4 regions of the Streptomyces africanus genome follow, and region 3 is predicted to be linked to each of the others. Evidence: riboswitches for the same ligand, from Rfam matches in the RefSeq annotation. Region 3 holds a riboswitch; each other region holds the start of a gene.
The links. A riboswitch is a leader RNA that binds a small molecule or an ion and turns the genes downstream of it on or off. The one in region 3 is predicted to bind cobalamin.
Positions count from the first base shown of each region.

Region 1: another riboswitch for cobalamin. It lies ahead of QF034_RS27330 (ribonucleoside-diphosphate reductase subunit alpha); the one in region 3 lies ahead of QF034_RS05835 (ABC transporter substrate-binding protein).
Region 2: another riboswitch for cobalamin. It lies ahead of QF034_RS08830 (cobalamin biosynthesis protein); the one in region 3 lies ahead of QF034_RS05835 (ABC transporter substrate-binding protein).
Region 4: another riboswitch for cobalamin. It lies ahead of QF034_RS03025 (energy-coupling factor ABC transporter permease); the one in region 3 lies ahead of QF034_RS05835 (ABC transporter substrate-binding protein).

Region 1 covers NZ_JAUSYP010000001.1:5,857,889-5,865,597, forward strand. Annotated here, with positions in the region: gene cyc1 (epi-isozizaene synthase) at 1-29, shown strand, start outside; gene QF034_RS27315 (bifunctional albaflavenone monooxygenase/terpene synthase) at 26-1,396, shown strand; gene QF034_RS27320 (GlxA family transcriptional regulator) at 1,410-2,372, opposite strand; gene QF034_RS27325 (ribonucleotide-diphosphate reductase subunit beta) at 2,621-3,625, opposite strand; gene QF034_RS27330 (ribonucleoside-diphosphate reductase subunit alpha) at 3,682-6,039, opposite strand; cobalamin riboswitch at 6,164-6,288, opposite strand; gene QF034_RS27335 (GNAT family N-acetyltransferase) at 6,341-6,847, opposite strand; gene mctP (monocarboxylate uptake permease MctP) at 6,920-7,709, opposite strand, start outside.
Region 2 covers NZ_JAUSYP010000001.1:1,877,256-1,884,964, forward strand. Annotated here, with positions in the region: gene QF034_RS08815 (class II aldolase/adducin family protein) at 1-225, opposite strand, end outside; gene QF034_RS08820 (inorganic phosphate transporter) at 474-1,724, shown strand; gene QF034_RS08825 (hypothetical protein) at 1,759-1,980, shown strand; cobalamin riboswitch at 2,122-2,260, shown strand; gene QF034_RS08830 (cobalamin biosynthesis protein) at 2,362-3,303, shown strand; gene QF034_RS08835 (cobyric acid synthase) at 3,300-4,811, shown strand; gene cobN (cobaltochelatase subunit CobN) at 4,808-7,709, shown strand, end outside.
Region 3 covers NZ_JAUSYP010000001.1:1,233,063-1,240,771, forward strand. Annotated here, with positions in the region: gene QF034_RS05825 (ABC transporter ATP-binding protein) at 1-154, opposite strand, end outside; gene QF034_RS05830 (FecCD family ABC transporter permease) at 175-1,188, opposite strand; gene QF034_RS05835 (ABC transporter substrate-binding protein) at 1,185-2,207, opposite strand; cobalamin riboswitch at 2,277-2,466, opposite strand; gene QF034_RS05840 (CoA-binding protein) at 2,558-2,986, shown strand; gene QF034_RS05845 (APC family permease) at 3,120-4,760, shown strand; gene QF034_RS05850 (4-hydroxybenzoate 3-monooxygenase) at 4,800-6,023, shown strand; gene QF034_RS05855 (YbaK/EbsC family protein) at 6,077-6,634, opposite strand; gene QF034_RS05860 (XRE family transcriptional regulator) at 6,677-7,249, opposite strand; gene QF034_RS05865 (acyltransferase) at 7,390-7,709, opposite strand, start outside.
Region 4 covers NZ_JAUSYP010000001.1:589,822-597,530, reverse strand. Annotated here, with positions in the region: gene QF034_RS03060 (hypothetical protein) at 1-450, shown strand, start outside; gene QF034_RS03055 (maleylpyruvate isomerase N-terminal domain-containing protein) at 438-1,094, opposite strand; gene QF034_RS03050 (TetR/AcrR family transcriptional regulator) at 1,136-1,738, opposite strand; gene QF034_RS03045 (FAD-dependent monooxygenase) at 1,828-2,985, shown strand; gene QF034_RS03040 (energy-coupling factor ABC transporter ATP-binding protein) at 3,078-3,932, opposite strand; gene cbiQ (cobalt ECF transporter T component CbiQ) at 3,929-4,678, opposite strand; gene QF034_RS03030 (energy-coupling factor ABC transporter substrate-binding protein) at 4,684-5,058, opposite strand; gene QF034_RS03025 (energy-coupling factor ABC transporter permease) at 5,055-5,756, opposite strand; cobalamin riboswitch at 5,787-6,147, opposite strand; gene QF034_RS03020 (serine/threonine-protein kinase) at 6,238-7,650, opposite strand.

The DNA of each region.
Region 1 (7,709 bases), 4.6 Mb from region 3:
TCGACAACGAAGCGGCAGGTGAGAAATGACCGTCGAGTCTGTGAAGCCTGAAGCCCCCCTGGCTGCGGAGCTGCGGGAACCGCCCCGGGCGGGCGGCGGTGTCCCCGTCCTGGGGCACGGCTGGAAGCTGGTGCGCGACCCGCTGGCGTTCATGTCCCGGCTGCGCGACCACGGCGACGTGGTCCGGCTGAAGCTCGGGCCGAAGACGGTGTACGCCGTCACCACCCCGGAGCTCACCGGCGCGCTGGCGCTGAGCAACGACTTCATCATCGCCGGGCCGCTGTGGGAGTCCCTGGAGGGACTGCTCGGCAAGGAGGGCGTGGCCACGGCGAACGGCCCCCGCCACCGCCGCCAGCGGCGCACCATCCAGCCCGCCTTCCGGCTCGACGCCATCCCCGCCTACGGGCCGATCATGGAGGAGGAGGCACACGCGCTCACCGAGCGCTGGAAGCCCGGCGAGACCATCGACTGCACCTCCGAGTCCTTCCGGGTGGCCGTGCGCATCGCGGCCCGCTGCCTGCTGCGCGGCGACTACATGGACGAGCGGGCGGAGCGGCTGTGCGTCGCGCTCGCCACCGTCTTCCGCGGGATGTACCGGCGGATGGTGGTGCCGCTCGGACCGCTCTACAAGCTGCCGCTCCCGGCCAACCGTGAATTCAACCGGGCATTGGCCGATTTGCATCTCCTGGTGGACGAGATCGTCGCCGAGCGCCGCGCATCCGGTCAAAAGCCGGACGATTTGCTGACGGCATTGCTGGAGGCGACGGACGAGAATGGCGATCCCATCGGGGAACAGGAGATCCACGACCAGGTCGTCGCGATCCTCACCCCCGGCAGCGAAACCGTCGCCTCCACGATCATGTGGCTGTTGCATATGCTCGCGGAACACCCTGAACACGCGGACCGGGTGCGCGACGAAGTAGAAGCCGTCACCGGTGGGAGGCCGGTGGCATTCGAGGACGTCCGAGAGCTCAGGCACACCAACAATGTCGTGGTCGAGTCCATGCGTTTGCGCCCCGCGGTGTGGATTCTGACGCGCCGGGCGGTGCGGGACACGGAACTCGGCGGATACCGGATTCCGGCCGGGGCGGACATCGTCTACAGCCCGTACGCGATCCAGCGCGACGCGAAGTCGTACGCGCGGCACCTGGAGTTCGACCCCGACCGCTGGCTGCCGGACCGGGTCAAGGACATCCCGAAGCACGCCATGAGCCCGTTCAGCGTGGGCAACCGCAAGTGCCCGAGCGACCACTTCTCGATGGCCCAGCTGACACTGATCACGGCGGCGCTGGCCGGCACGTACCGCTTCGAGCAGGTGGCCGGCTCGAACGACGGCACGCGCGTCGGCATCACGCTGCGGCCGCACGAGCTGCTGCTGCGGCCGGTGCCGAGGTGAGCGTGGGGGAGGATCAGGCCGCCTCGGGGCCCCGGAAGGTCCGCCGGTAGGCGTTCGGCGTCGTGCCCACGGCCCGGACGAAGTGGTGGCGCAGCGTGGCCGCGTTGCCGAACCCCGTTCGACCGGCGATCGCGTCCATGGTCTCGTCCGTCGCCTCCAGCAGCCGCTGGGCCAGCAGGACGCGCTGGCGCAGGATCCAGCGGTAGGGAGTCGTCCCCGTCTCCTGCTGGAAGCGACGGGCGAAGGTGCGCGGGGACATGTGGGCGCGGGCGGCCAGCTGCTCGACGGTGACCTCCTCGTCGAGGTGCCGCTCCATCCACGTCAGCAGCTCGCCGATCGTGTCGGCCTCGGAGTGCGGCAGCGGGCGCTCGATGTACTGAGCCTGGCCGCCGTCGCGGTGCGGCGGCACCACCATCCGCCGGGCGATCTTGTTGGCGACCTCGGAGCCCTGCTCCTTGCGCACCAGGTGGAGACAGGCGTCGATCCCGGCGGCCGTGCCGGCGGAGGTGATCACCGGGTCCTCGTCGACGTAGAGCACGTCCGGCTCCACGACCGCCCGCGGGTACTGCCGGGCCAGGGCGTCCGCATGCTTCCAGTGCACGGCGCAGCGGCGGTCGTCCAGCAGCCCGGCAGCGGCCAGCACGAAGGCGCCGGAGCAGACGCTGAGCACCCGGGCGCCGCGGGCGACCCCATGCCGCAGGGCGTCCAGGAGCTCCGGCGGGAACTCACGGGACGCGTAGCTGTGCCCGGCCGGCACCGCGATCAGATCGGCCGTCTCCAGCCGCTCCAGGCCGTGCTCCACCTGTAGTGAGACGCCCGAGTTCATGCGCAGGGCCGGGCCCTCGGCCGAGGCCACCGCGAAGTCGTAGACCGGCAGGCCGTCGTCGCTGCGGTCGGTGCCGAAGACCTCGCACACCACACCGAGTTCGAAGGGGTTCACGCCGTCGAGGAGGACGACCGCCACGTTCTGGAGCATGCCTCCAGTGTGCCTCGTCAGTGGCAGTAATTCGAGGGTCTCCGGCAGTACTGCCACTGACGGTAAGGAGTCTTAGGCGCGACAGTGGTGTCCATGGACACGAACCAGGTACAGACACTCATCGCAATGATCTTCGTACTCGGGATGCTGGTCCTCCTGGTCCTCCCGTCAGTGATCGGTATCGTCCGCGACCGGCGCGTCGACCGTCAGATCAGGGAGGCCCAGGAGGCCCGCGAGGACGAGCGGGCTCAGAAGTCCTCGTCCAGGTCGACGGTGCCCTCCACCGCCACCTGGTACGCGGAGGGCCGCCGCTCGAAGAAGTTGGTCAGCTCCTGAACCCCCTGGAGCTCCATGAAGGAGAAGGGGTTCTCGGAGCCGTACACCGGAGCGAAGCCCAGGCGGGTGAGCCGCTGGTCGGCGACGCACTCCAGGTACTGCCGCATCGACTCGGTGTTCATGCCCGGGAGGCCGTCACCGCACAGGTCGCGCGCGAACTGCAGCTCGGCCTCGACGGCCTCGCGGAGCATGTCCGTCACCTCCTGCTGGAGCCGGTCGTCGAACAGCTCCGGCTCCTCCTTGCGGACGGTGTCGACCACGTCGAAGGCGAACGACATGTGCATCGTCTCGTCGCGGAACACCCAGTTGGTGCCGGTGGCCAGGCCGTGCAGCAGGCCACGGCTGCGGAACCAGTAGACGTAGGCGAAGGCACCGTAGAAGAACAGGCCTTCGATGCACGCGGCGAAGCAGATCAGGTTCAGCAGGAAGCGGCGGCGGTCGGCCTGCGTCTGAAGCCGGTCGAGCTGGTCGACCGAGTCCATCCACTTGAAGCAGAACCCGGCCTTCTCGCGGATGGAGGGGATGTTCTCGACGGCCGCGAAGGCCGCCGCCCGGTCGTCGTGGTCGGGGAGGTAGGTGTCCAGCAGCGTCAGATAGAACTGGACGTGCACGGCCTCCTCGAAGAGCTGCCGGCTCAGGTACAGCCGCGCCTCGGGGGAGTTGATGTGCTTGTACAGCGTCAGCACCAGGTTGTTCGCGACGATCGAGTCGCCCGTGGCGAAGAAGGCGACCAGCCGGCCGATCAGGTGCTGCTCGGCGGGGGAGAGCTTGGCGAGGTCGGTGACGTCCGAGTGGAGGTCGACCTCCTCCACGGTCCAGGTGTTCTTGATGGCGTCCCGGTAGCGCTCGTAGAAGTCCGGGTAGCGCATGGGGCGCAGAGTGAGCTCGAAGCCGGGGTCGAGCAGGTTCTGAGTCATAACAGTCGGCGCGAAGCGCCGTCCTCCAGGGGTGGCGGTCGGGTGGCGGGTGGGAATTACTGGCAGGCCTCGCAGGACTCGGGGTTTTCCAGGGAGCAGGCGACCGCTTCGGGGTCCGGGGTGGTCTGCACGGGGACAGTGGCCTGGGCCGCGCGGGCGATGCGGGTCGCCGGGCGCGAACGCAGGTAGTACGTGGTCTTCAGCCCGGACTTCCAGGCGTAGGCGTACATCGAGGAGAGCTTGCCGATGGTCGGCGTCTCCATGAAGAGGTTCAGGGACTGGGACTGGTCCAGGAACGGGGTCCTGGCCGCCGCCATGTCGATCAGGCCGCGCTGCGGGATCTCCCACGCCGTGCGGTAGAGGGCGCGTACGTCCTCGGGGATCCAGGCGAAGTCCTGCACCGAGCCGTTCGCCTCGCGCAGGGCCTCCCGGCTACGGGCGTCCCACACGCCGAGCCGCTTCAGCTCCTGAACCAGGTAGGAGTTGACCTGGAGGAACTCACCGGACAGCGTCTCGCGCTTGAACAGGTTGGACACCTGCGGCTCGACGCACTCGTACACGCCCGCGATGGAGGCGATCGTGGCCGTCGGCGCGATGGCCAGGAGCAGCGAGTTGCGCATGCCGGTCGCGGCGACGCGCTCGCGCAGGGCCGCCCAGCGCTCCGGCCAGGTCAGCTCCACGTCGTAGTGGTCGGGGTGGAGCACGCCCTTCGCCGTGCGGGTCTTCTCCCAGGCCGGCAACGGGCCGTTGCGCTCGGCGAGACCGGCCGAGGCCTCGTAGGCGGCGAGCATGATCCGCTCGGCGATGCGGGTGGAGAGCCGCTTGGCCTCCGGCGAGTCGAAGGGCAGGCGCAGCTTGAAGAAGACGTCCTGCAGGCCCATGACCCCGAGGCCGACCGGACGCCACCTGGCGTTGGAACGGCCCGCCTGCTCGGTCGGGTAGAAGTTGATGTCCACGACCCGGTCGAGGAACGTGACGGCCGTACGGACGGTCTCGTCCAGCCGCCCCCAGTCGATGTCCCCGCTGGTCTGGTCGACGAGGGCGCCGAGGTTGACCGACCCCAGGTTGCAGACCGCCGTCTCGCCGTCGCTGGTGACCTCCAGGATCTCCGTGCAGAGGTTGGAGGAGTGGACGACGTGGCCCGGCTCGGCCGTCTGGTTGGCGGTGCGGTTGGCGGCGTCCTTGAAGGTCATCCAGCCGTTGCCGGTCTGCGCGAGGGTGCGCATCATGCGGCCGTACAGCTCGCGGGCGGGCAGAGTCTTCTTCGCCAGGCCCTTCGCCTCGGCCGCCCGGTACGCGGCGTCGAACTCCTCGCCCCACAGGTCGACCAGCTCGGGCACGTCCGACGGGGAGAACAGCGACCACGGCGCGTCGGCGTTCACGCGCCGCATGAACTCGTCGGGCACCCAGTGCGCGAGGTTCAGGTTGTGCGTACGGCGGGCGTCCTCGCCGGTGTTGTCGCGCAGCTCCAGGAACTCCTCGATGTCGGAGTGCCAGGTCTCCAGGTAGACCGCGGCGGCGCCCTTGCGGCGGCCGCCCTGGTTCACGGCGGCGACCGAGGCGTCGAGGGTCTTCAGGAACGGGACGATGCCGTTGGAGTGGCCGTTGGTGCCGCGGATCAGCGAACCGCGCGCACGGATGCGGGAGTACGCGATGCCGATGCCGCCGGCGTGCTTCGACAGCCGCGCCACCTGGTGGTAGCGGTCGTAGATGGAGTCCAGCTCGTCCTTGGGGGAGTCGAGGAGGTAGCAGGACGACATCTGGGGGTGGCGCGTGCCGGAGTTGAACAGGGTGGGGGAGGAGGGGAGGTAGTCGAGACGGCTCATCAGCCCGTAGAGCGCGGCGACTTCGTCGACGGAGCGGCGGGTGTCGTCCTCGGCGAGACCGGCGGCGACGCGCAGCATGAAGTGCTGGGGCGTCTCGATCACCTTGCGGGTGATCGGGTGCCGGAGCAGGTAGCGGCTGTGCAGCGTGCGCAGGCCGAAGTAGCCGAAGCGGTCGTCGGCGGCCGTGTCGATCAGGGCGTCGAGACGGGCGGCGTGGAGGCGTACGAACTCGGCGGTCCGGTCGGCGATGAGGCCCTCCCGGTGCCCGACCGCCACGGACTCGGTGAAGCAGGTGACGCCCTGCGAGGCGGCCTCGGCGCGGATCCCGATCGTCAGCAGGCGCGCGGCCAGCCGGGAGTAGGCGGGATCCTCGGAGATGAGGCCGGCGGCCGCCTCCGTCGCCAGCTCGCGCAACTCCGACTCGTCGGCCCGCGCGGACCGGCCGCGCAGCGCGGCGGCGGCGACCCGGCCGGGGTCGGCGTCGGGCAGGTCGGCGGTCAGCTCGGTCAGGGTCCGCAGCAGCGCGGCACCGGGACCGTCGTGCTCTTTTTCGGCGGCTGAGACCGGATCGGCTGGCGCGATGGTCACGTGGGGCTCTCCCTCGCTCGGCACGGGGGCCTCACACAGGGCAGGGGGCAGCACGCGAGCGCACGCGGCGTCGCGTCCACCGGCCCACTCCGCGAGGCCCGGACGTCAGGGCGCACCGGCCGGGCGGCCGGGCGCGCTGTCGGCAGGTCCTCGGACTGAATCCTGTGCGCGAACACGCACAAGTACACCGTTGCGGGACAGTTCCGGATTCGCACCGGATTCCCCTGCGGCGACAGCGAGCATGAGCATACATCTTGTGCCGGGCGGCGAAAGCACCCCTAGATGTAGTGTCGCGACGGTTTCACAGCGTCAACTCGTAGGTGAGGAGAGTGATGTCGGGAAGCTCCGGAATCGGGTTCCAGTCGCGCTCCGGGACACGGACGAAGCCGAGACGTTCGTAGATGCGGTGGGCGGAGTGCATGGTGCGCTGCGTCGACAGGACGACGCGGACACAGCCGTCCGTCGCACGGGCGCGGTCGACGCAGGCGCGGACCAGGGCCTCCCCGGCGCCGCGGCCGCGGGCCTCGTGGGCGACGGCGAGCATCCGTATCTCGGCCTCCCCAGGGCGGGCGATGTCGGCCATGGGGCCGCCGGAGGGCACCAAGGTGACACCACCGAGGAGGTGTTCGCCTTGGGTGGCCACCAGGACGTCCGCGGCGGCGGCCCGCCTGGCCACGTCCCTGAGTTCGCCGAGGTACCAGTCGCTCTCCCCGAAGTCGAGGAGGCCGTCCGTCAGGTAGGCCTGGGCGGTGATCTCGCCGAGGGCGTCGTATTCGGCGGGCTTCAACCGCCGGATGAGGATGTCCATGGTCCGAGTGTGCGGGACGGGTATGACAACGGGCCGCCGGTTTCTCACCGACGGCCCGTTGTCACCTGCGACTCAGTGCGAGGTGCCCGCCGTCGCCGGCGGAAGCTCCACCTGGACGCCGGGGTCGCCCGCGTCCGCCGTGTAGTCCTCCGGCTTGGTCTCGTCGATGCCGTCGGGGGCCTTCAGGGCCTTCAGGACGAAGGTCAGGACGACGGTGACGACGACGTTCAGGACGAACGCCGTGAGGCCGATGTAGCCGATCTCGCCGATGCCCGGGATCTCCTTGGAGGAGCCGCCGAAGTGCTTCTGGGTCGGCGAGGCGACGCCGTACGCGGCGACCGTGCCGTAGACCATGCCGACCGCCCAGCCCGCGAGCAGCGCCCAGCGGTGGAACCAGCGGGTGAACAGGCCGCCGACCAGGGCCGGGAAGGTCTGGAGGATCCAGATGCCGCCCAGGAGCTGGAAGTTGATGGCGACCGTCTTGTCCATGGTGAGGACGAAGGCCAGCGCGCCCACCTTCACCAGCAGCGAGACCAGCTTGGAGACCTTGGTCTCCTGCGCGGGCGTCGCGTCGGGCTTGATGAAGTCCTTGTAGATGTTGCGGGTGAAGAGGTTCGCGGCCGCGATGGACATGATGGCCGCCGGGACCAGGGCGCCGATGCCGATCGCCGCGAAGGCCACGCCCGCGAACCAGTCCGGGAACATGGTCTCGAACAGCTGCGGGATCGCCAGCTGCCCGTTCTGCACCTTGATCCCGGCCGCGATCGCCATGAAACCGAGCAGCGCGAGCAGGCCCAGCATCAGCGAGTACAGCGGCAGGATCGTGGTGTTGCGGCGGATCACGTCACGGCTCTTCGAGGAC
Region 2 (7,709 bases), 640 kb from region 3:
GACGCCCGACGGCGTGACCAGGACCGTGTCCCCGACGCGCACCGAGACGTTCCCCGACGTGCCGACGACGAGCCCGTCGGAGACGGTCCGGCGGGCCGTCGTGACGAGCTCCTCCCAGGCGCGCGCCTCCTCGGGACGCACGCCCCTCCGCCGCGACTCCCCCGCATCCTGTCCGCCGTCCCGGACGTCCCCGGCGCCTCGTCCGTCGCCTCGCTGCTCAGCCATGCGGCGATCCTGCCAGGCAGGTCCTCAACGCGCCGCCGGGCGGGTCCACTTCAGGCCGGAAGTCGCGCCTACGGAAATTCGCATACCAGGACAGATACCCTTGACGCGTATACGAACCTGGTCCCGCCCCCAGGACGGAACGGCAACCCTCGATTGCAGACACCCCGGCGCCCCCCTCAGTTCATCTTCCGTTCACTCGGGTTACCTACGTTCGACTGGCCAACGACCTCGAACGATTGCCTGGGTAAATGGAAAGCTTCTCGCTGATCCTCGCGATTGTGGTGGTAACCGCACTCGCGTTCGATTTCACGAACGGTTTCCACGACACCGCGAACGCGATGGCCACGACCATTTCCACGGGCGCCATGCGGCCCAAGGTCGCCGTCGCCATGTCGGCCGTCCTCAACCTGGTCGGCGCCTTCCTGTCCGTGGAAGTCGCCAACACGATCTCCAAAGGCCTCGTCGACGAGGCCGGCATCCGTCCCGAGGTCATCTTCGCCGCCCTGGTCGGCGCGATCCTCTGGAACCTGGTGACCTGGCTGGTCGGCCTGCCGTCCAGTTCCTCGCACGCCCTGATGGGCGGCCTGATCGGCGCCACGATCGCCTCGGCGGGCGTCGGCGCGGTGCACGGTGACGTCCTGGTCACCAAGGTGCTGATCCCGGCAATCGCCGCCCCGCTGGTCGCGGGCGTCGCGGCACTGCTCGCCACCCGGCTGACGTACTCCCTCGGCAAGAAGGCCGACGGCAAGGCCTCCGAGAAGGGCTACCGGGCCGGCCAGATCGCCTCCGCGGGCCTGGTCTCCCTGGCCCACGGCACCAACGACGCCCAGAAGACGATGGGTGTCATCACCCTCGCCCTGGTGGCCGGCGGCGCCGTCGCCCCCGACTCCGACCCGCCCACCTGGGTCATCCTCTCGGCGGGTCTCGCCATCGCGCTCGGCACGTACCTCGGCGGCTGGCGCATCATCCGCACCATGGGCAAGGGCCTGACCGACCTCCGGCCGCAGCAGGGCTTCGCCGCCCAGACCAGCGCCGCCACGGTCATCCTGGCCTCCTCGCACATCGGCTTCTCCCTCTCCACCACCCACTCCGTGTCCGGCTCGGTGATGGGCGCGGGACTCGGCCGCAAGGGCGGCGTCGTCCGCTGGTCGACGGCGACGCGGATGTTCGTCGCGTGGGGCCTGACGCTGCCGGCGGCGGCCCTGGTGGGCGCGCTCGCCGAGTACGTCACCGGCTTCGGCAGCTGGGGCACCGCGGTCGTGGCCGTCTTCCTCGTCGCCTCCAGCGCGGCGATCTGGAAGCTCTCGCGGCGTGAGGTCGTCGACCACACCAACGTCAACGACGCCGACGAGGCGGAGCCGGCCGGTGTGGTGACCACGGCGATGGCCGCGGTGACACCGCCGCCGGCGGGTGGCACGGCCACGGACGAGCCGAGCGCCACGATCCCGGCGCCGGCCCCGGTCGAACGCCGGCCCTCCACCACGACCACCCCGGTCTGATCCCGCCCACTCGGTTACAAGGAGAACCTCTGCCATGAAAATCGACTGGGCGGCCCTCGGCTCCGTCTTCGGCGTCAGCCTCGTGGTCACCGTGGCCCTCGTGGGCCTGTTCACCCTCGGCATCACCGGCCTGTCCCGCCGCGAGCGGGCGGCCGCCGAGGGCGGGACCGCGGGACTCGCGGTGACGGGCGCCTACGCGTGCTTCGCGGCGTGTGCGGCGGCTGTGGGATACGGGATCTATCTGATCGTGGCCTGATCACGGTCACTTCTGCCGGGCGGTACGGGACTTCGGTCCTGTGCCGCCCGGTTGTCGTGTGGCGGGGGCGCCAAGTCGGCGTCGGGGCGCCGGTGTGGGCTTCTGCACACTCTCCCCACGCAGGTCAACGGCAAGTTGACGGCTGATCCCGGCCGTGGTGGACTGCCGGGGCCAGTACGGCGGCAGGAGAGGAAGCCGGTGGAAGTCCGGCGCGGTCCCGCCACTGTCACCGGGGTAGCAATCCCCGGGAGCCAGGAACTCTCACCGCCGGTCTAGTCGAACCAGGGCGTGGACACCCTGAGTGAGGACATATCGCCATGCGCGGCTGCCGATCGAGGTTCAGTACCCCACCCCTGCCCGCCCCCGCGGCCGGCTGAGCCCATGGGTGCCGGTCGCGTCTTCGCGTACGGCGCCGCCGCCGGTCTGATCGGTGACCTGCTGCTCGGCGATCCCCGCCGAGGACATCCGGTCGCCGTGTTCGGGCGGGCCGCGGGGGCCGTGGAACGGGTGTTGTGGCGGGACCACCGCGGGTGGGGCGCGCTGCACACCGCGGTGTGCGCCGGAGGCGCCGTCGCGCTCGGGGGCGTCGCCTCGCGTGCCGTGAGGGACTCCGCCGTCGCGTCCGTCGCGCTGACGGCTGCCGCCACCTGGGCCGTGGTCGGGGGGACTTCGCTCGCGCGGGAGGCGCAGGCCATCGGGGGTGCCCTGGAGGCGGGGGACGTCGAAGGGGCCCGGGCGCGGCTGCCGCATCTGTGCGGGCGGGATCCGCAGACGCTCGACGCCGACGGGATCGCCCGGGCCGTGGTCGAGTCCGTCGCCGAGAACACCTCCGACGCGGTCGTGGGCACGCTCGTGTGGGGGGCCATCGGCGGTGTGCCGGGGCTCCTCGGGTTCCGGGCCGTCAACACCCTCGACGCCATGGTCGGGCACAAGTCGGCCCGCTACCGGCGCTACGGGTGGGCCTCCGCACGGCTGGACGATCTCGCGGGCTGGCCGGGGGCCCGGCTGACCGCCGTGCTCGCGGCCCTGGCGGGAGACGATCCACGGGGAGCGGTGCACGCCTGGCGTGCCGATGCCGACCGGCATCCGAGCCCCAACGCCGGGCCCGTGGAGGCCTCGTTCGCGGGGGCGCTCGGGGTGCGGCTGGGCGGGACCCTGTCGTACGGCGGGCGCGTCGAGCACCGGCCCGTGCTCAACGGCGCCGGGCGCCCCGTCGCCACCCGGGACATCGAACGGGCCGTACGGCTGTCCAGGCGGGTCGGCTGGCTCGCGCTCGGCGTCTGTGTCGCCGCGCGCCGTATCGCGAAAGGGCGTACGTCATGACGGGCGGTGGGCTTCTCGTCGCCGGTACCACCTCCGACGCCGGCAAGAGCGTCGTGACCGCCGGGATCTGCCGGTGGCTGGTGCGGCAGGGCGTCAAGGTCGCGCCCTTCAAGGCGCAGAACATGTCCCTCAACTCCTTCGTGACGAAGGAAGGGGCCGAGATCGGGCGGGCGCAGGCCATGCAGGCGCAGGCCTGCCGCGTCGAGCCGACCGCGCTGATGAACCCGGTGCTGCTCAAGCCCGGCGGCGAGAGCAGCAGCCAGGTCGTGCTGCTGGGCAAACCGGTCGGGGAGCTCAGCGCACGCGGGTACCACGGCGGACGGCAGCAGCAACTGCTCGGGACCGTGCTGGACTGTCTGGAGCAGTTGCGGGGCACGTATGACGCGGTGATCTGTGAGGGGGCGGGCAGTCCCGCCGAGATCAATCTGCGGCGGACCGACATCGTCAACATGGGGATCGCCCGCAACGCCGGGCTCCCCGTGCTCGTCGTCGGCGACATCGACCGGGGCGGTGTCTTCGCCTCGTTCTTCGGAACCGTGGCGCTGCTGTCGCGCGAGGACCAGGAGTGCGTCGCCGGGTTCCTCGTCAACAAGTTCCGGGGGGACGTCTCCCTGCTGGAGCCGGGTCTCGACATGCTCCAGGGCCTCACCGGGCGGCGTACGTACGGCGTCCTGCCCTTCCGGCACGGGCTGGGGATCGACGAGGAGGACGGGCTGCGCGTCTCCCTGCGGGGGACGGTCCGTGAGTCCGTCGTCGCCCCGCCGGTCGGCGAGGACGTGCTGCGCGTCGCCGTGTGCGCCGTTCCGCTGATGTCCAACTTCACGGACGTCGACGCGCTGGCCGCCGAACCCGGTGTCGTCGTGCGGTTCGTGGACCGGCCGGAGGAACTCGCCGACGCCGACCTCGTCATCGTGCCCGGGACCCGCGGGACCGTCCGTGCGCTGGAGTGGCTGCGCGAGCGGGGGCTCGCCGAGGCCCTGGTCCGCAGGGCCGCCGAGCACCGGCCCGTCCTCGGGATCTGCGGCGGTTTCCAGATCCTCGGCGAGCACATCGAGGACGACGTGGAGAGCCGCCGGGGCCATGTCGAGGGGCTCGGGGTCCTGCCCGTGCGGGTGCGGTTCGCCCGCGAGAAGACCCTCACCCGGCCGGAGGGCGAGGCCCTCGGGGAGCGCGTCGAGGGGTACGAGATCCACCACGGGGTCGCCGACGTCCAGGGCGGCTCCGCCTTTTTGGACGGCTGCCGGGTCGGCCAGACCTGGGGCACGCACTGGCACGGCTCGCTGGAGTCGGACGGGTTCCGGCGGGCCTTCCTGCGCGAGGTGGCGGCCGCCGCGGGGCGCCGCTTCGTGCCCGCGCCCGGCACCTCGTTCGCCGCGCTGCGCGAGGAGCAGCTCGACCGGCTCGGCGACCTGATCGAACAGCACGCGGACACGGACGCGCTGTGGCGGCTCATCGAGTCGGGCGTGCCGCGAGGACTGCCCTTCATTCCACCGGGAGCACCCGCATGAGCACTGTGTTGTTGTTGTCGACCGCCGACACGGACCTGCTGGCGGCCCGGGCCGCCGCCGGCGCCTCGTACCGGATCGGCAACCCGACCCGCGTGGACGTCGGGGAGGAACTTCCGGCCCTCCTCGACGGCGCGGACATCGCCGTCGTACGGCTCCTCGGCGGCAAGCGGGCCTGGGAGGACGGGCTCGCCGCGCTGAAGGCCTCGGGCGTCCCGACCGTGCTGCTCGGCGGCGAGACGGTGCCCGACGCGGAGCTGATGGCCGAGTCGTCGGTGCCGGCCGGTGTCGTGGCGGAGGCGCTGAAGTACCTCGTGGAGGGCGGGCCGGCCAACCTCACCGAGCTGGCGCGGTTCCTGTCCGACACCGTGCTGCTCACGGGCGAGGGCTTCGCCGCGCCCCAGCGGATGCCGGAGTACGGCGTCCGCGGCGAGCGCGCGCGGGTCGAGGGCCGGCCGACCGTCGGCGTGCTCTTCTACCGGGCGCACGAGCTGAGCGGCAACACCGCCTTCGTGGACACCCTGTGCGATGCGATCGAGGCGCGGGGCGCCAACGCGCTTCCGGTGTACTGCGGTTCGCTGCGCGGGGCCGACGCGGGGCTGTACGAGATCCTCGGCCGGGCGGACGCCCTCGTCGCCACCGTCCTCGCCGCCGGCGGCACCCACGCCTCGCAGGCCTCGGCCGGCGGTGACGAGGAGTCCTGGGACATCGGCGCCCTCGCCGAGCTGAACATCCCCGTGCTGCAAGGGCTGTGCCTGACGTCCTCGCGGAGCGCCTGGGAGGCGTCCGACGCCGCCCTCTCCCCCATGGACGCCGCGATGCAGGTGGCGATCCCGGAGTTCGACGGTCGGCTGATCACCGTGCCGTTCTCGTTCAAGGAGCAGGGCGCGGACGACGTGCCCGTGTACGTCGCCGACCCGGAGCGGGCCGCGCGGGTCGCCGGGATCGCCGTACGGCACGCGCGGCTGAAGCACAAGGCGAACGCCGAGAAGAAGCTCGCGCTCGTCTTCACCGCGTACCCGACCAAGCACTCGCGGGTCGGCAACGCCGTCGGGCTGGACACCCCGGCCTCGGCCGTGCGGGTGCTGGACGCCCTCAAGGACGCCGGGTACGGCCTCACCGAGTACCCTGACCACGGCGACGAGCTGATCCACCGGCTCATCGAGGCCGGCGGGCACGACGTGGAGTGGCTGACGGAGGAGCAGCTGTCCGCCGCGCCCGCGCGGGTGCCGCTGGTGGACTACCGGGCCTGGTTCGACAAGCTCGACCCGGAGCTGAGGGACGCCATGACCGAGGCGTGGGGCGAGCCGCCGGGCAACCTCTACGTCGACGGGGACGACATCGTGCTGGCGTCCCTGCGGTTCGGGAACGTCGTGGTGATGATCCAGCCGCCGCGCGGCTTCGGCGAGAACCCCATCGCGATCTACCACGACCCGGACATGCCGCCCTCCCACCACTACCTGGCGGCCTACCGCTGGCTGGAGAACAGTTTCGGCGCCGACGCGATCGTGCACATGGGCAAGCACGGCACGCTGGAGTGGCTGCCCGGCAAGGGCCTCGGGCTCAGCGGCGGCTGCGCCCCGGACGCCGTGCTCGGGGAGCTGCCGCTGATCTACCCCTTCATCGTCAACGACCCCGGCGAGGGCACCCAGGCCAAGCGGCGCGGGCACGCCACGGTCGTCGACCACCTGGTGCCGCCGATGGCCCGCGCCGACACCTACGGCGACCTGGCCAAGCTGGAGCAGCTCCTGGACGAGTACGCGCTCGTCTCCGACCTGGACCCGGCGAAGGCCCCGGCCGTGCGCGCGCAGATCTGGACCCTCGTGAAGGCCGCCGAGCTCCATCACGACCTGCATGTCGACGAGCAGCCGGACGACGAGGCGTTCGACGAGTTCGTCATGCACATCGACGGCTATCTGTGCGAGATCAAGGACGTGCAGATCCGCGACGGCCTGCACATCCTGGGCGGCGGCCCGGTCGGCGAGCCGCGCGTCAACCTCGTGCTGGCGGTGCTGCGCGCCTCGCAGGTGTGGGGCGGCCAGGCCAATGCGCTGCCCGGGCTGAGGGCGGCGCTGGCGCAGCACTTCGGGCTGGTAGAGAAGGAGCTGCTGGCCGAGCCGGGCGCTCCGGTGAAGGTGCCGGCGGAGCTGACGGAGCTGGTGGCGGGCCCGGCGCGCACCGCCGCCGACGCGATCGACCTGCTGGAGCAGCTGTGCCGGCGGGTCGCGGAGGGCATGGAGGAGCGCGGCTGGGCGGTCGCCGAGGCCCCGGCGCTGGTCCGGGAGGTGCTCGGCGGGGAGGTCGCCGACGCCGTGGCGGTGCTGGAGTTCGCCTGCGCGGAGGTCGTGCCGCGGCTGGCCAGGACCACCGACGAGATCGGGCACATCCTGCGGGCCCTGGACGGCGGTTACGTCCCGGCGGGCCCCTCCGGCTCGCCGACCCGCGGTCTGGTCAACGTCCTGCCGACGGGGCGCAACTTCTACTCCGTCGACCCCAAGGCGATCCCGTCCCGGCTGAGCTGGGAGGTCGGGCAGTCGCTCGCGGACTCGCTGGTGCAGCGGTATCTGACCGACACGGGCGAGTACCCGAAGTCCGTCGGCCTGACGGTGTGGGGCACCTCGGCCATGCGCACCCAGGGCGACGACATCGCCGAGATCCTGGCGCTGCTGGGCTGCCGGCCGGTGTGGGACGACGCCTCGCGCCGGGTGACCGGGTTCGAGGTGATCTCCCCGGAGGAGCTCGGCCGGCCGCGCATCGACGTGACGGTCCGGATCTCCGGCTTCTTCCGGGACGCGTTCCCGCACGTGGTGGGGCTGATCGACGACGCCGTCCGCAAGGTCGCCGAGCTGGACGAGCCCGCCGAGCAGAACTACGTCCGGGCGCACGCGGATGAGGACACCG
Region 3 (7,709 bases):
CCAGCAGCCGCAGCAGGGTGGACTTGCCGGAGCCGTTGGGGCCGAGGACACCGACGGTGGAGCCGGTCTCGGGCGCGAGGACGACCCCGTCGAGGATGAGACGCCCGTCGGCACGGCGACCGACCCGGTCGGCCCGCAACCCGGCGCCGGACACCGCTGCTCCCGCCGCCCCGCTCACCGCACCCTCCGCGTCCGGTACAGCACGACCACGAACGCCGGAACCCCGATCAGTGACGTCACGACGCCCACCGGCACCTCCTGGGGATCCAGCACCGTACGGGCGAGGGTGTCGACCCACACCAGGAACACCGCTCCGGCGAGGGCCGTGACCGGCAGCAGCCGGACGTGCCCGGGGCCGGCCAGGGCCCGCGCGGCGTGCGGCAGGACCAGCCCGACGAAGCCGATCGCCCCGGCCGAACTGACCAGCGCGGCCGTGAGCAGGGCCGTGACGCACAGCAGCACCAGGCGGGTGCGGGCCACGGACACCCCGAGCGCGGCCGCCGCGTCCTGCCCGAAGGCGAAGGCGTCGAGGGTACGGGCGTACCACAGGCACACCACCAGCGTCACGGCCAGGACGGCCAGGCACAGCCACACATCGGTCCAGCCCGCGCCGCCGAGCGAGCCGAGGAGCCAGAACAGCACGCCCCGGGTCGTCTCGGCGTCGGCGGCGGTCATCACGACGAAGGAGGTGAGCGCGGAGAAGAGCTGCATGGCGGCGACGCCCGCGAGGACGACCCGGTCGGTGGTGCCGCCGAGGGTGTGGCTGAGCAGCAGCACCAGCGCGAAGGACACCAGGGCGCCGAGGAACGCGCCCGCGGACACCGAGACGGCACCGCCGCCCACGCCCAGGACGACGACCACGACCGCGCCGGTGGAGGCGCCGGAGGACACCCCGAGCACGAACGGGTCGGCGAGCGGGTTGCGCAGCAGCGACTGCATCACCGCCCCGCAGACGGCCAGTCCGGCCCCGCACACGGCCGCGAGCAGGGTGCGCGGCAGCCGCAGCTGCCAGACGATCCCGTCGCGGATCGGCGTCAGGTCGGCACTGCCGAGACCGAGATGGGCCGCGACGACGGACCAGACGTCCGCGACCCGGATGTCGGCCGGGCCGACGGTGATCGCCAGGGCCAGGGAGACCACCAGCAGCAAGGCGCCCGCGACACCGAGCGCGGGCCCGCGGACGGTCACTTCACGAGCCCGAACTCGCGCAGTTGGGCGGCGACCTGTTCCACGCCCTCGACCGTGCGGATGGTCGGGTTCATGGCCTGCCCGCTGAGCAGCACGTACCGCTTGTGCCTCACCGCGTCCATGTTCCGGGTCACGGGGTTGGACTCCAGGAAGGCGATCTTCCGCGCGGCCGACTCGGCGGTCTGCGACGTGCGGGTCAGGTCGCCGATGACGAGGACATCGGGGTCACGTTCGGCGACCGTCTCCCAGTTGGTCTGCGGCCACTCCTCGTGCGTGTCGTCGAAGACGTTCTTCGCGCCGAGGGCCCGGGTGATGATGCCGGGCGCCCCGCAACAGCCCGCCATGTAGGGCGACTCGGAGTTGGCGAACCAGTACAGGAGGGTGACGTCCGAGGCGTGGATGCCCTGCGTGGCCTTCGCCATGCGCCGCTGGAGGGAGGCCACGAGCTTGTCGCCCCGCTCCTTCACCCCGAACACGGTGGCCAGGTCGTGTACTTCGCCGTAGACGGTGTCGATGCCCAGCGCCTTGGCGCGCGCGCCGTCGCCGTCGCCGTCGCCGGAGTTGTCCTTGCCGGCGCAGTCCGACGGGGAGACGTACGTGGGGAGGCCGAGCTTCTCGAACTGCTCGCGGGTGGCGACGCCGCCCTTGCCGAGGGTGGAGACGAAGGAGGCGGCGACGAAGTCGGGGTCGGCGTCCAGGACCCGTTCGAAGGACGGGTTGTTGTCGGCGATGCGCGGCACCTTCGCGTTGGCCTTCGCCAGCCCCTTCATCACGGGGTCGGTCCAGGTGGCGGTGCCCGCGAGGCGATCGGCGAGGCCGAGCGAGAGCAGGATCTCGGTGGTGCCCTGGTTGAGGGAGACGGCGTGCTGCGGCGGGGCCTCGACGCGCACCTCGTGGCCGCAGTTGCCGAGCGTGACGGCGGCTTTCGTCGTGGTGGCCTTCGAGTCGCCGCAGCCGGCCAGGAGCAGGGAGCCGACCGCGAGCAGGACGGCGGCACGGGCGGGTCGGGCGAGGGGCACGGAAACCAGTCCTCAGTCGTCGAGGGCTCGATCGCGGAGCCCGGTCGTACGGTGCTCCCCCGCCGCGAACGGCCGCGGGGGCCGCCAGCAGGTCTTCGGACTCGGGTTCGTCCGGTGCGGAGCGCCTTCCCGGACGTCACACGCGCCGTCCAGTGGCCGAGGCCCCGCCCGTCCCCCTCACCGCTGCGCGTCAGTTCCGGATTCGCACCGGATTCCCTGACCCACGTACATGGGTTCGACTGGCCTCGGCAAGCTATCACGGCGAGCTCGGGGGAATCACCGCCCGCCCTGCGCCGTTGCATCCAGGGGAGTCCCCAGCAGCACTTACGCGACGTACGAGGAGGCCGCCGGTGTACGGCGACGAGGCAACGGTCCGCAGGATCCTCACCGAGCTCGGCGACACCTGGGCCGTGGTGGGCCTGTCGTCGAACCGGCAGCGCGCGGCGTACGGCGTCGCCGCCGTGCTCCAGCGCTTCGGCAAGCGCGTCGTGCCCGTGCATCCCAAGGCGGAGACGGTGCACGGCGAGCAGGGGTACGCGAGCCTGGCGGACATCCCCTTCGACGTGGACGTCGTGGACGTGTTCGTGAACAGCGATCTCGCCGGAGCCGTCGCGGACGAGGCGGTCGCGAAGGGAGCGCAGGCCGTGTGGTTCCAGCTCGGCGTCATCGACGAGGCGGCGTACGACCGGACCCGCGCCGCGGGCCTGGAGATGGTGATGGACCGCTGCCCGGCGATCGAGATCCCACGACTTCCTCATCACGGCGTACAGAATTCCTGAAGCGCTTTCCAGGAAATGCCCGGGCCGGGTCAAGGCTGCACAACTCGCCTTCTGCCGCCGGATGACCGATTCCTAATCTGAGGCCTCTTGCTCGCAGAACTCACGAGTTCTTTTATGAGAGGCCCCTTCATTCATGGTGAGCGTCGACCAGGCAGCAGCGGGGGTAAAGGGGGGTCCGGGCGGACTGCGCCGGGACGTCGGACTGATCGGGCTCATGTGGGCGTCGGTCGGTTCCATCATCGGCTCCGGGTGGCTGTACGGCGCCGAGAAGGCGGTCGTGGCGGCCGGGCCCGCGGCGATTCTGTCGTGGCTGATCGGCGCGGTCGGGATCGTGCTGCTGGCCCTGGTGCACGCGGAACTCGGCGGCATGTTCCCGGTCGCGGGCGGCACGGCACGTTATCCGCACTACGCGTTCGGCGGACTGGCCGGCATGTCCTTCGGCTGGTTCTCCTGGCTCCAGGCGGCGACCGTGGCACCGATCGAGGTCGAGGCCATGATCGGCTACGCCGGGCACTGGCACTGGGCGCAGGGTTTCCAGCACGCCAAGGACGGGACGCTGACGACCAGCGGGTTCGTCGTCGCCGTCCTCCTCATGGCCGTGTTCGTCGTGGTCAACTTCCTCGGTGTGCGGCTCCTGGCGCACACCAACAGCGCCGCCACCTGGTGGAAGGTGGCCGTGCCGCTGGCCGCGATCTTCATCATCGCGGCCGGCAACTTCCACCCGGGCAACTTCACCGAGCACGGCTTCGCCCCGTTCGGCGCCCACGGCGTGCTGAGCGCCGTGAGTTCCAGCGGCATCATCTTCGCCCTGCTGGGCTTCGAGCAGGCGATCCAGCTGGCGGGTGAGAGCCGCGACCCGGCCCGTGACCTGCCCCGCGCGACGCTCGGCTCGGTCGCCATCGGGGCCGGGATCTACGTCCTGCTCCAGATCGTCTTCATCGCGGCCCTGCCGCTGGCCTCGTTCGCGCACGGCTGGGCCAAGCTCGACTACCCCGGTATCAGCGGCCCCTGGGCGGGGCTGGCCACCCTGCTGGGGCTCGGCTGGCTGAGCGTGGTCCTGTACCTGGACGCGGTCGTCTCCCCCGGCGGCACCGGCCTGATCTACACCACCGCCACCTCCCGCGTCTCCTACGGCCTGGCCCGCAACGGCTACGCGCCGAAGATCTTCACGCGCACCGACGCGCGCGGCGTGCCGTGGTTCGGCCTGATCGTCTCCTTCGTGACCGGCGTGGTCTGCTTCCTGCCGTTCCCGAGCTGGCAGCAGCTGGTCGGCTTCATCACCTCGGCGAGCGTGCTGATGTACGCGGGCGCCCCGCTGGCGTACGGCGTCTTCGCCGACCGGCTGCCGCACCGGGCACGGCCCTACCGGCTGCCCGGCGGGAACGTCGTCTCCCCGCTGTCGTTCGTCGTGGCCGACCTCATCATCTACTGGTCGACGTGGGACACCCTGTGGCGGCTCGGTGTGGCCATCGTCCTCGGCTACGTCCTGCTCGGCGGATACGCCTGGTACGCCACCCGCAAGCAACTGCCCGACGCACCCCGGCTCGACTGGAGGGCCGCCCAGTGGCTGCCCGTCTACCTGCTGGGCATGGGCGTCATCTCCTGGCAGGGCGGCTTCGGCGGCCAGGGGCACATCGGACTGTGGTGGGACATGGCGGTCATCACGGTGTTCTCCCTGGGGATCTACTACTGGGCCCGGGCCTCGGCGTCCCGGCCGGAGGAGATCGAGCGGAGCATCGGGGGGGTGGCCGTCACCGAGGCGACCGTCCACTGACACCGCCCCCCGCGCGGCCGGGGCCTCCATAATGAGCGCATGACCCAAGCCTCCCCGCCTCCCGACTCCGGCGCCCCGCAACGCTTCCCAGTCGTTGTCGTGGGCGCCGGTCCCGCCGGGCTGACCGTCGGCAACATCCTGCGGGCCGCGGCCGTGGACTGCCTGGTGCTGGAGACCGAGACGCGGGAGTTCATAGAACAGCGGCCCCGGGCCGGAGTCATCGAGGAGTGGGCCGTACGGGGCCTGGAGAAGCGTGGCCTCGCGCGGAATCTGCTGGACCGCGCGGAGCTGCACTCCGCGTGCGAGTTCCGCTTCGACGGCGAGCGGTACCGGTTCCCCTACGCGGAGCTGACCGGCAGTCACCACTTCGTCTACCCGCAGCCGTTGCTGGTGACGGACCTGGTGCGCGAGTACGCCGACGTGCGCGGCGGACAGATCCGCTTCGGGGTCCGGGACGTGCGGGTGCACGACATCGACTCCGACCGGCCCTCGGTGTCGTACACCTGCCCGGAGACGGGTGAACACCGCATCGTCCACTGCGACTTCGTGGCCGGCTGCGACGGGGCGCGCGGGGTGACACGGGCCGCCCTGCCGCCGGAACAGGTGCGCATCGCGCGGCACGACTACGGCATCGGCTGGCTGGCCCTGCTCGCCGAGGCGCCGCCGTCCGCCGACGGCGTGCTGTTCGGCTGCCACGCCAAGGGGTTCGCCGGGCAGATGCCCCGCAGCCCGGAGGTGACCCGCTACTACCTCCAGTGCCCGCCGGGCGACGACCCGGAGAACTGGCCGCACGAGCGCGTCTGGGCGGAACTCCGGGAGCGGCTCGGCGCGTCCGGTGTGCCGCCGCTGACCGAGGGGCGGCTGATCGAGAAGCGTGTGCTGGACATGCACGACTACGTGGTCGAGCCGATGGTCTCCGGCCGGCTCTTCCTCGCCGGTGACGCGGCCCACCTGGTCGCCCCCATCGCCGCCAAGGGCATGAACCTCGCCCTGCACGACGCCTTCCTGCTCGGCGACGCCCTGGTGGCCCAGCTGACCAGCGGGGACGACAGCGGCCTCGGCGGCTACGCGCAGGCGTGCCTGCGGCGGGTGTGGGACTACCAGGAGTTCTCGCAGTGGCTGTCCGAGGTGTACCACGGCGCGGCGGCGGGCGACCCGTTCCGCGCGGGCACGACACTGGCCCGCCTGCGTCGCCTGTTCACCTCGCCCGCGGCCGCCGCGGCCTTCGCCGAGCAGTACCTCGGGACGGCCGCGCGGTACTGATCCATGACGCGCACCAGCCGCTGACCCACCACGCGGCGGCACGGGACCTGCCCTCAGGCGACCCCGAGCCCCTCCAGCACCACCGCGCCCGGCAGTTCCGCGAAGGCCTTGCCCGGCACCAGCAGTTTGCCCCGCCGCCGGCCGCTGCCGACCAGCACGTACGGCAGATCGACGACGGCCGCGTCCACCAGCACGGGCCAGCCGCCCGGCAGTCCGAGCGGGGTGATGCCGCCGTACTCCATGCCGGTCTCCCCGGTCGCCGTGTCCATCGCGGCGAAGGAGGCCTTGCGGGCGCCGAGTTGGCGGCGTACGACGCCGTTGACGTCCACCCGGGTGGTGGACAGTACGACGCTCGCGGCGAGGGTGGTCTCGCCGCCGCGCTTGCCCGCGACCACCACGCAGTTCGCGGACCGCTCCAGCAGGTCACGGCCGTAGTGCTCCACGAAGGTGGCGGTGTCGGCCCACTGCGGGTCGGTGTCGACGTAGAGGATCTGGTCGGCCGGGACGCTGCCGCGCCACTGGCGTACGGCGTCGGCGACCGGGCCGGTGAGCTCGTCGAGGCAGACGGGGGCCGGACGGGCGTCGTCGAAGTGTCCGATGGGTGCGCGCATGGCCGCACGCTAGCAAGACCGGGCGCCCTCGGACCGGGCGTCTCAGGTCACCGGCGGAACCGAGACGGCCATCATCATCTCCATCGGCACCTCGCCGGTGTTGCCGTACGTGTGCGGGAGGTTGGCCTCGAAGGACACGCTCGCGCCCGCGGGGACGCGGTGCTCCACGCCGTCGACGGTGAGCGTCAGCTCCCCGGCCGTGACGTGGAGCAGCTCCATGGTGCCCGCGGGGTGCGGGTCGGACGCGCTGCTCTCGCCGGGCATGAGCCGCCAGTCCCACATCTCCAGCGGGCCGGGCGCCTCGGTGCCCGCGAGCAGCCGGTTGTAGCTGCCCGCCTCGGTGTGCCACAGCCGTACGGCCTGTGCGGCGGGGACGATGCGGACCTTGGGGCCCTGCTCATAGTCGAGGAGGGTGGTGATGCTGACGCCGAGCGCGTCACCGATCTTGACGACGGTGCCGAGACTGGGGTTGGTGCGGGCCTGCTCGATCTGGATGAGCATGCCGCGGCTGACGCCCGCCCGGGCGGCGAGCACGTCCAGCGTGAAGCCGCGCACCGCGCGCCAGTGCTTGACGCTGCGCGCCAGCGACTGGGTCAGCAGGTCGAGGTCCGACACATTCCGTCCAATATTCCGCATGAGGCAGTGCAGCCCGCTGCACTACGGTGTGGTTGACCTGATCGTTCACCGCACTGTACTGCGAGGCATCCGTCCCATGACAGCGCTCTCGGCCCTGGTCACCAGGGGGCCGGGGCGGTTCAGGATCCCGGCTCCAGCTCAGCGAGTCCGGCCGCCGTCTCCTCGTCCAGGCCCGACAGGGCGCGCAGCTGCTCGGGCGTGACACCCTCCGGTATCGGCACCGGCGGCGGCGTGCGCAGCGGCGGCTGCCAGCCGTCGGCCGGTGTCCAGCGTCGTACGACGCGGGCCGGCGCGCCCGCCACCACGGCGTGGTCGGGCACCGTGCCCCGGACCACCGCGCCCGCGGCCACGACCACGTTCCGCCCGATCCGGGCACCCGGCAGGATGACCGCGCCCGTGCCGATCCAGCAGCCGCGCCCGATCTCCACCGGCTCCATCC
Region 4 (7,709 bases), 640 kb from region 3:
GCCTATGAGTGGGTGGGTTCGCTCGCCTTCGCCACCGGACTGGTCTACGTGGCGGTCACCCTGGTCTCCAGCGGGCTGGAGGCCGGCGCGGTCATCGCCGCCGACCGTTCCATCGATCCGACCATCACGGTCAGCGGCACCTACATCCTCTACGGGTCGATCGGCAAGGTGCTGATGGCGCTGTTCCTCACCGCGGTGGGCTTCGGCATCTCCCGTACGAACCTGCTGCCGCGCTGGACCGGCCGCTCCGCCTACGTCCTGGCCGGGGTCAATCTGGCCTTCGTGCCGTCCCTGTTCTTCGGCAACGACCCGGCGGACTTCTACGCGGCGAACGGCTGGGGCACCACCGCGTCGCTGGGCGCGATCCTCAGCTACTGGCTGCTCGCGCTCGGCATCACGACGTACCGCAGCGCCACCGTGAGGGTTGCCCTGCCCGCTCAGCCCAGGTAGATCGGCAACTTCGAGGCCAGATCGCCCAGTTCGGCCTCTTCGGCCGCGGTCGGCGCCCGCCGCCCCGTACCCACCAGCAGTGCGTCCGCGTCGGAGAACGACGGCGGGAAGGCGCTCCCGGTGATCTGCTCCAGCATCTCGCGGGACCGGGCGAGCCCCTCCGCGGGCGGCGGCGCGGCGTCCGGGAGGTGGGCGATCAGGTCGAGATGGTGCAGCGTCCACTCCATGACGTACGTGGAGAGGTAGTCGCCCACGGTGAGAACCTCGCCGCGGGTGCCGACCCTGAGACCGGGGTCGGCGAGCTCCGCCGCGCGGCCCGCGGCGGAGCCGACGTCGTCCAGGTGGAACTTGAGCAGATGCGGTTCCCCGTACGCGGCGGCCAGCCGGACGGTCAGCGCGTCGAGCGGGTCGTCTCCGGTCGGCGGCGTGTCGGAGATCTCCCAGTAGGTCAGCGCGTCACGGGTCGGTTCCCCGTCGGCGGGCGTGGCGAGGGTGATCAGGACGTCCTGCGCGTCGATGACCAGATGGCACACCAGGTCCCGCACCAGCCAGCCGGTACAGCCGGACGGCCGGGCGAAGTCCTCGTCGGCCAAGTCGGCGACCGCCGCGCGCAACGCCGTCCAAGAACGTGAGAACAGATCCACCTCGGCAACCTAGTGCGGCGCCGCGAGGGCCGACAAGCGCTTTACGGCCGACCGGGCCCGCCGCGGGCGGTGCCGGTGGGCGCGGGCTGTCGGAGCGCCGCCGCCACGAGTCCGCGGATCTCCTGCTCCGACACCGATCCGCCCCCCACCAGCCGGTCGAAGACCAGTCCGTCCACACAGGTCAGCAGCGTGACCGTGCGGTCCTCGGCGTCCGCGACACCCTGCGTGGCCAGGAAGTCGCGTACGGCTTGCCGCCCCGCGTTCCGGCGCGGCACGAGAATCTCCCGCAGCTCGGGGTGGTGCACGCTCTCGATGGCGCACGCGTAGCGCGCGAGAGAGCGCCGTCGTCCTTCCCCTGTGAGCCGTTGCTCGACGAACGCGGCGATCCCGGCCACCAGTTCCCCGGCATTCCGCGGCACCGGAGCCCGGTCCCCGATCGCCTGGAGTTCCGCCTGGTCGAGGGCGACCAGGCGCCGGACCAGGGCGGTGAGCAGTGCCTGGCGGGTGCGGTAGTAGGCGGACGTGGTGCCGGGCGGCAGGTCAGCCGCCCGGTCCACCGCGCGATGGGTCAATCCTCGGATTCCGGCGTCGGCGAGCACACCGATGGCCGCATCGGCGAGGACGGTACGTCGGTCTGTGGGCATCCCCCCTTTCTACACCTGTAGAGGAGCGGGGGTACGATCCTTCTACATCTGTAGAAAGATCGTGGCGGGGCGGACGAGGGAGGGCCGGTATGGGTGGCAGCGCGGTCGTGGTGGGCGGAGGCATCGGCGGGCTGGCCGCCGCGCTCGGTCTGCGCCGGATCGGCTGGGAGGTGACGGTGGTCGAACGCGCCCCCGTCCTGGACGACGCGGGCGCCGGTATCTCCCTGCACGCCAACGGGATCCGCGCCCTGGACGTCCTCGGTGTCGGCGAGGCGGTGCGCGCGGCTGCGCGGCCCCAGTACACCGGGGGCACCCGGGCCCCCGGTGGCGGCTGGCTGGCCCGGATGGACGGGACCGCTCTCGAACGCGAACTGGGCACACCGATCGCAGGTATCCCGCGGGCCACGCTGCACGGCCTGCTGCGTGCGGCGTTGCCGTCCGGGTGCCTGCTGACCGGGGCCGAGGCGACGTCCGTCGACCGCTCCGACCCCAGCCGGGTGCGGATACCGCTCGGGGACACCGCTCTGGAGGCGGATCTGCTCGTGGCCGCCGACGGTGTGGGCAGCAGGCTGCGCGCCCAGCTGTTCCCCCAGCACCCCGGCCCGGCCTACAGCGGCTCGACCGTGCTGCGCGCCGTCACCGAGCGCCCGGTGGAGTTGGCCACCGACTTCGAGCTGACCTGGGGGAGGGGAGCCGAGTTCGGGCACATCGCGTTCGCCGACGGCCGGGCCGAGTGGCACGCAGTGCTCAACTCGCCGCCCGGGGTGCGGCACACGGACGCCCTCGACGCGATGCGCCGACGGTTCGGCACCTGGCACGATCCGATCCCTGCGCTGCTGGACGCGACCCGCCCCGACGCCGTCCTGCACCACGACATCCACGAACTGGTGACGCCCTTGCCGGCGTTCACCGCGGGCCGGATCGCGCTGCTCGGCGACGCCGCCCACGCCATGACCCCGAACCTCGGCCAGGGCGCCTGCCAGGCGCTGGAGGACGCGGCCGTGCTGGCCGCCGCACTCGCCACCGAGCCCACCGTCACATCGGCGCTGGCCCGTTACGACGCCGAGCGCCGCCCGCGCACCCAGTCCGTCGCACGCGCCGCCCGCCAGGCCGGCCGGATGGGGCAGCAACTGACCCACCCGCTGGCCGTCGCCGCGCGGAACACCGCTCTCCGTCTGGCCCCCTCCCGCGCGACCGTCCGCGCCATTCTGCGGCATGCCGACTGGACACCGCCGGTCCTGCGCTGACGACAGCGACGAAGACTCCCAAGTCTCCGGGCGCCCCCCAGTCTCCGGGCGCCCCTCAGTCTTCGGGCGGCCCTCAGTCTCCGGGTCGCCCCTCAGCCTCCCGGCGTGCCCAGCCGTCCGGCCGCGAGGGCGGCGAGTTCCGCGGGCGTCCGCGGCCCCGGCTCCGCGCCGGTCAACCACCCCTGCGCGCGCAGGAGTTCCGCCGCGGCGGCTCCCCACGGCAGTCGCAGCCCCGCCTCCCGGAGCAGATCGGTGCGGGCCAGTGCCTCGGGGGCGGGCCCGGTGCGGACCCCGGACGGGGTGAGGAGCGCCGCGTCGTCGGCCCAGCGCAGCGCGAGGTCGACGTCGTGGGTGGCCATCACCACCGTGGTGCCGGCCTCACGGAGTCCGTCGAGCGTGGTGAGGAGCCGTTCCTGGCCGTCGGGGTCGAGTCCGGCCGTCGGCTCGTCGAGGACGAGGACACGGGGCCGCATGGCGACCGCGCCCGCGATGGCGGTGCGTTTGCGCTGCCCGTAGGAGAGCAGATGGGTGGGCCGGTCGGCCAGGGCGGTGATGTCCAGGGCGACGAGTGCCTCCGCCACCCGCGCCCGCACCTGCGCGTCGTCCAGACCGAGGTTCAGCGGCCCGAACGACACGTCCTGCTCGACGGACGCCGCGAAGAGCTGGTCGTCCGGGTCCTGCACCACCAGCTGGACGGTCGTCCGCAGCCGGGTCAGGCCCTTGCGGTCGTACGTCACCGGCTGCCCCGCGACCGTCAACCGGCCCTCGCGGGGCCGCAGTCCGCCGCTGAGGAGCCGCATCAGCGTGGTCTTGCCGCTGCCGTTGCGGCCGAGCAGCGCGAGCGCGCGCCCCTCGCGGATCTCGAAGTCCAGGCCGCTGAGCACGGCCGGGCCGTCCTCGTAGGCGAAGGACGCGCCCCGCAGGGCGACGAGGGCGGGCTCGCTCATGTCAGCGGCCTTTCCAGTACGAAGGTGAGGACGGCCAGCGCCGCGAGGAGCACGCAACTGGCCGTCGTGAAGCGGACGGAGACACGGGCCTCGGGCACGAGGACGCGCAGGGTGCCGTCGTAGCCGCGCCCGGCGAGTCCGGACTGGAGGCGGACCGCCCGGTCGAAGGCCCGGACGAACGCGGTGGCGCCGAGTCCGCCCAGGGACCGCCAGGCGGCGGCCCGCGTGGTGTGCCCGAGCCGGGCGGCCTGGGCGTCACGGACCCGGCGCACGGAGTCCAGCAGCAGGAAGCTCATCCGGTACGTCACGAGCGCCACGTCGACGACCGGCGCGGGCACCCCGGCCCGGACCAGCCGCGGCAGCAGGTCGGACATGGGCGTGGTGAACGCGAACAGCAGCACACCCAGGGAGGCCGCCGAGGTGCGCAGCAGCAACTCCCCGGCCCGGACCGGCCCGTCACCGGTGAGGGAGACGAAGCCGCCCGGCCCGCCCACCTGCACGAGCAGCGTCAGCGCGCCGGTCACGCAGAAACCCAGCGGCACCCGGTAGGCCCGCCACAGCCGGCGCCCGGGCACGCCCGCCGGACCCAGCAGCACCACCAGGGCGGTCAGCAGCACCAGAGCCGCGCCCGGCCAGGGCGGCAGCGAGATCGCCAGCAGGGTCAGACCCAGGCCGAGGACGGCCTTGTCCACGGGATGGCGGCGGCGCCAGCGACTGCTGTGCGCCGCCGCGTCGATCGGCAGCACGCGGCTCAGGCCCCTTCGGCCGGGGACTTCTCGGCGGTACCGTCCGCCGCGTTCCCGGAGTCCGGCCCCCGCTCCCGCGCCCGCCGCTCACCCTGCCGCCTGCCCCGGCGCAGGCCGAAGTAGTAGGCGAGGACACCGGAGCCCAGGGCCGCCTGGAGGGAGAACAGCGCCGACTCGATCTCACCGGACGGCGGTTCGTACAGGGGGGAGAACCAGGGCTTGTAGTCCGGCTCGATCTCGGTGATCGCCGTCTCCGCTTCGCCGTCGGAGCCGGTGAACGGCTCCTTCTTGTGGTCGCCGAGGCCGAGCGCGAGCGGCAGCACGGCGAGCGCGGCCACGGCGAGCAGCAGCAGAAGGTTGATCTTCGTGTTCCTGCTCATCGGGCCACCTCCTCGGTCTCGCTCCGGGACTGCTTCCCGGCCACGAGCACACCCAGCCGGGTCAGTTCGCCCTTGCTGGACTGCACCAGCAGCCGCATCACGAGGACCGTCAGCAGTCCCTCGCTCACCGCGAGCGGGATCTGGGTGACGGCGAAGATGGAGCCGAACTTGCCGAGCGCGCCCAGGAACCCGCTGCCCGGGTCGGGGAACGCGAGCGCCAGCTGCACGCTGGTGACGCAGTAGGTGGACAGGTCGGCGACGAACGCGGCGGAGAACACGGCGACCATCAGCGGCACGTCGTAGCGGCGCAGCAGGCGGTACACCGCGTAGCCCGCCCAGGGGCCGACGATCGCCATGGAGAAGACGTTGGCGCCGAGCGTGGTCAGACCGCCGTGCGCGAGCAGCAGCGCCTGGAAGAGCAGGGTGATGGTGCCCAGCACCGCCATGACGGGCGGCCGGAACAGGATGGCGCCCAGGCCCGTGCCGGTGGGGTGGGAACAACTGCCGGTGACGGACGGCAGTTTCAGAGCGGACAGGACGAACGTGAAGGCACCGGAGGCACCGAGGAGCAGGGTGCTCTCGGGGTGCTCGCGCACTTCACGGGTGAGCGACCGGACCCCGTGGAGGACGAACGGCGCGGACGCGACGCCCCAGGCGGCCGCGTGCGCCGGCGGCAGGAAACCCTCGGCAATGTGCATGGCTCAGCAGACCCTCTCCAGCACCTCGTGGATGGTTGACGCGCCTTGGCCGGTCTCCTGGCTCACGGGTCCCACCGCCCGTACTCCGCCTTCCCGGGGCCGTGGGCCCTGGCGTCACATTCCCGTCGTCCGCCCGAAGGGCGGGCCGCGCGGCGTCTGGCGCATGCGATCGCAAGGCGCCGGAGCGCCCCCGTGGCGGAGCCACGTGGGCGATTCGGCAACGCGGCGAGCGTGCGTGCCAGACGTCGCGCGGCAGACGGGAATGCGACGCCAGGGCCCTAGGACCCAGTGGCCGCCCGTGAGGGCCGGAGCCGGACTTCCCGATCACAGTGGCGAGGGCCGCACCGGCATCACACCGGATTTCCCGTTCACCAAGGCGTGGTGACAGTAATGCCGGGATAAGGGCCATGACAAGCCAGCCGAGGGGGCGCGCGAGGGGGCGCGTGAAGGGGCGACCGCTCGCACACCGGCGCAGGAGGGCTCAGTCGTCCCCGTCGTCGCCCTCGTCCTCCCCACTGTCCCCGGACTGTGGAGGCTGTTCCTGCTGGGGCTTGTCAGCCTTCTCCGGCGAGCTGTTGCTCGTCTCCTGCGCCGGGCTCGTGGCGCCGGTCGTCGCTTCGGCGGGGGCCGGGGAAGCGGGTGCCGTGGTGGAGGGAGTGACATCGGCCACTGTGCCGGCCGTCGGCGTCGTGGCGGCCGCCGGGGCGGAGGCCAGGGGGTCGGCGGAGTCGGCCGAGTCGCCGGGCGAGGGGGCTGCCGGGCTGCTCGCGGACGGGGACACGTCGGGTTCCGTGCCCTCCGTCGCGGTGTCGTCGGGCGAGAACCACTGCATGCCGGCGAGCATCGCGGCGAGGAAGACGGCCGCCGCGGCCACCGCCGCGGCCGTCCTGCGGTGGTGGCCGAGACCGCCACGGGGCGCGGCGCGACGGGAACGCCCGCCCGAAGCGGTGCGGGACCCGGTGGGCAGCGCGTACGTGGCCGGGCTGCCAGTGCCGGTGCCGGTGCCGGTGTCGGCTGCCGTGTACGGCCCCGGCCCGGCGGGCGGCACCGGCGACGCCGCCTCCGGCAGCGGCTCGGGCAGCCCCCGCCACGCGCCGCCGGCGAACCACTCGGCGGCCTGCTGCGCCGTGGGCCGGTCCTCGGGCTGCTTGGCGAGCAGGGCGAGGAGGTAGCTCTCGAAGGCCGGCGGCAGACCGGCGACACCGAGTTCCCGGGGCGGTACGGGGGCGTTGTCGAGATGCTGGTGCAGGAGTGCGACGGCGGTGTCGGCCTGGAACGGCGGGCGGCCGCTGAGGAGCTGGTAGAGCACGCACCCCAGGGAGTACGTGTCGGAGGCGGGACCCGCGGGCCGGCCCAGGGCCCGTTCGGGCGCGAGGTAGAGGCCGGTGCCGACGATCTGGCCGGTCGCGGTGAGCGCGGCGCCCGGGTCGTCGAGGAAACGCGCGATGCCGAAGTCGCCGATCTTCAGCGTGCCGCCCGCGTCCAGCAGGAGGTTGGCGGGTTTGACGTCGCGGTGCACGATGCCCTGCTCGTGCGCGGCGGCGAGTCCGGCGGCGGCCTGCGCGGCGAGCCGGGCCACCCGCTCGGCGGGGAGCGCGCCGGAGACGGACAGCACCCGGGCGAGGCTGTCGCCCTCGACCAGCTCCATCACCAGGTACAGGCGGTTGTCGTACTCGCCGAAGTCCAGGACCCCGACCACGTTGGGGTGGTTGAGACGCCCGGCCGTCCGGGCCTCCAGGCGGAACCGGGAGGTCGCCGTCGCGTCGGTGTCCTGAGGCAGCAGCAGCTTGACGGCCACCGCTCTGGCGAGCGTCTCGTCGTACGCACGCCAGACCTCTCCCATTCCGCCGCGCCCGATCTCAACGTCCAGCCGGTAGCGGCCCGCTAGCAGCACTCGTCCTCGTCCTATGCTCGTGGGAAGGTCCTCGCCGCGGGCCGTAACTCCCCGCGTCG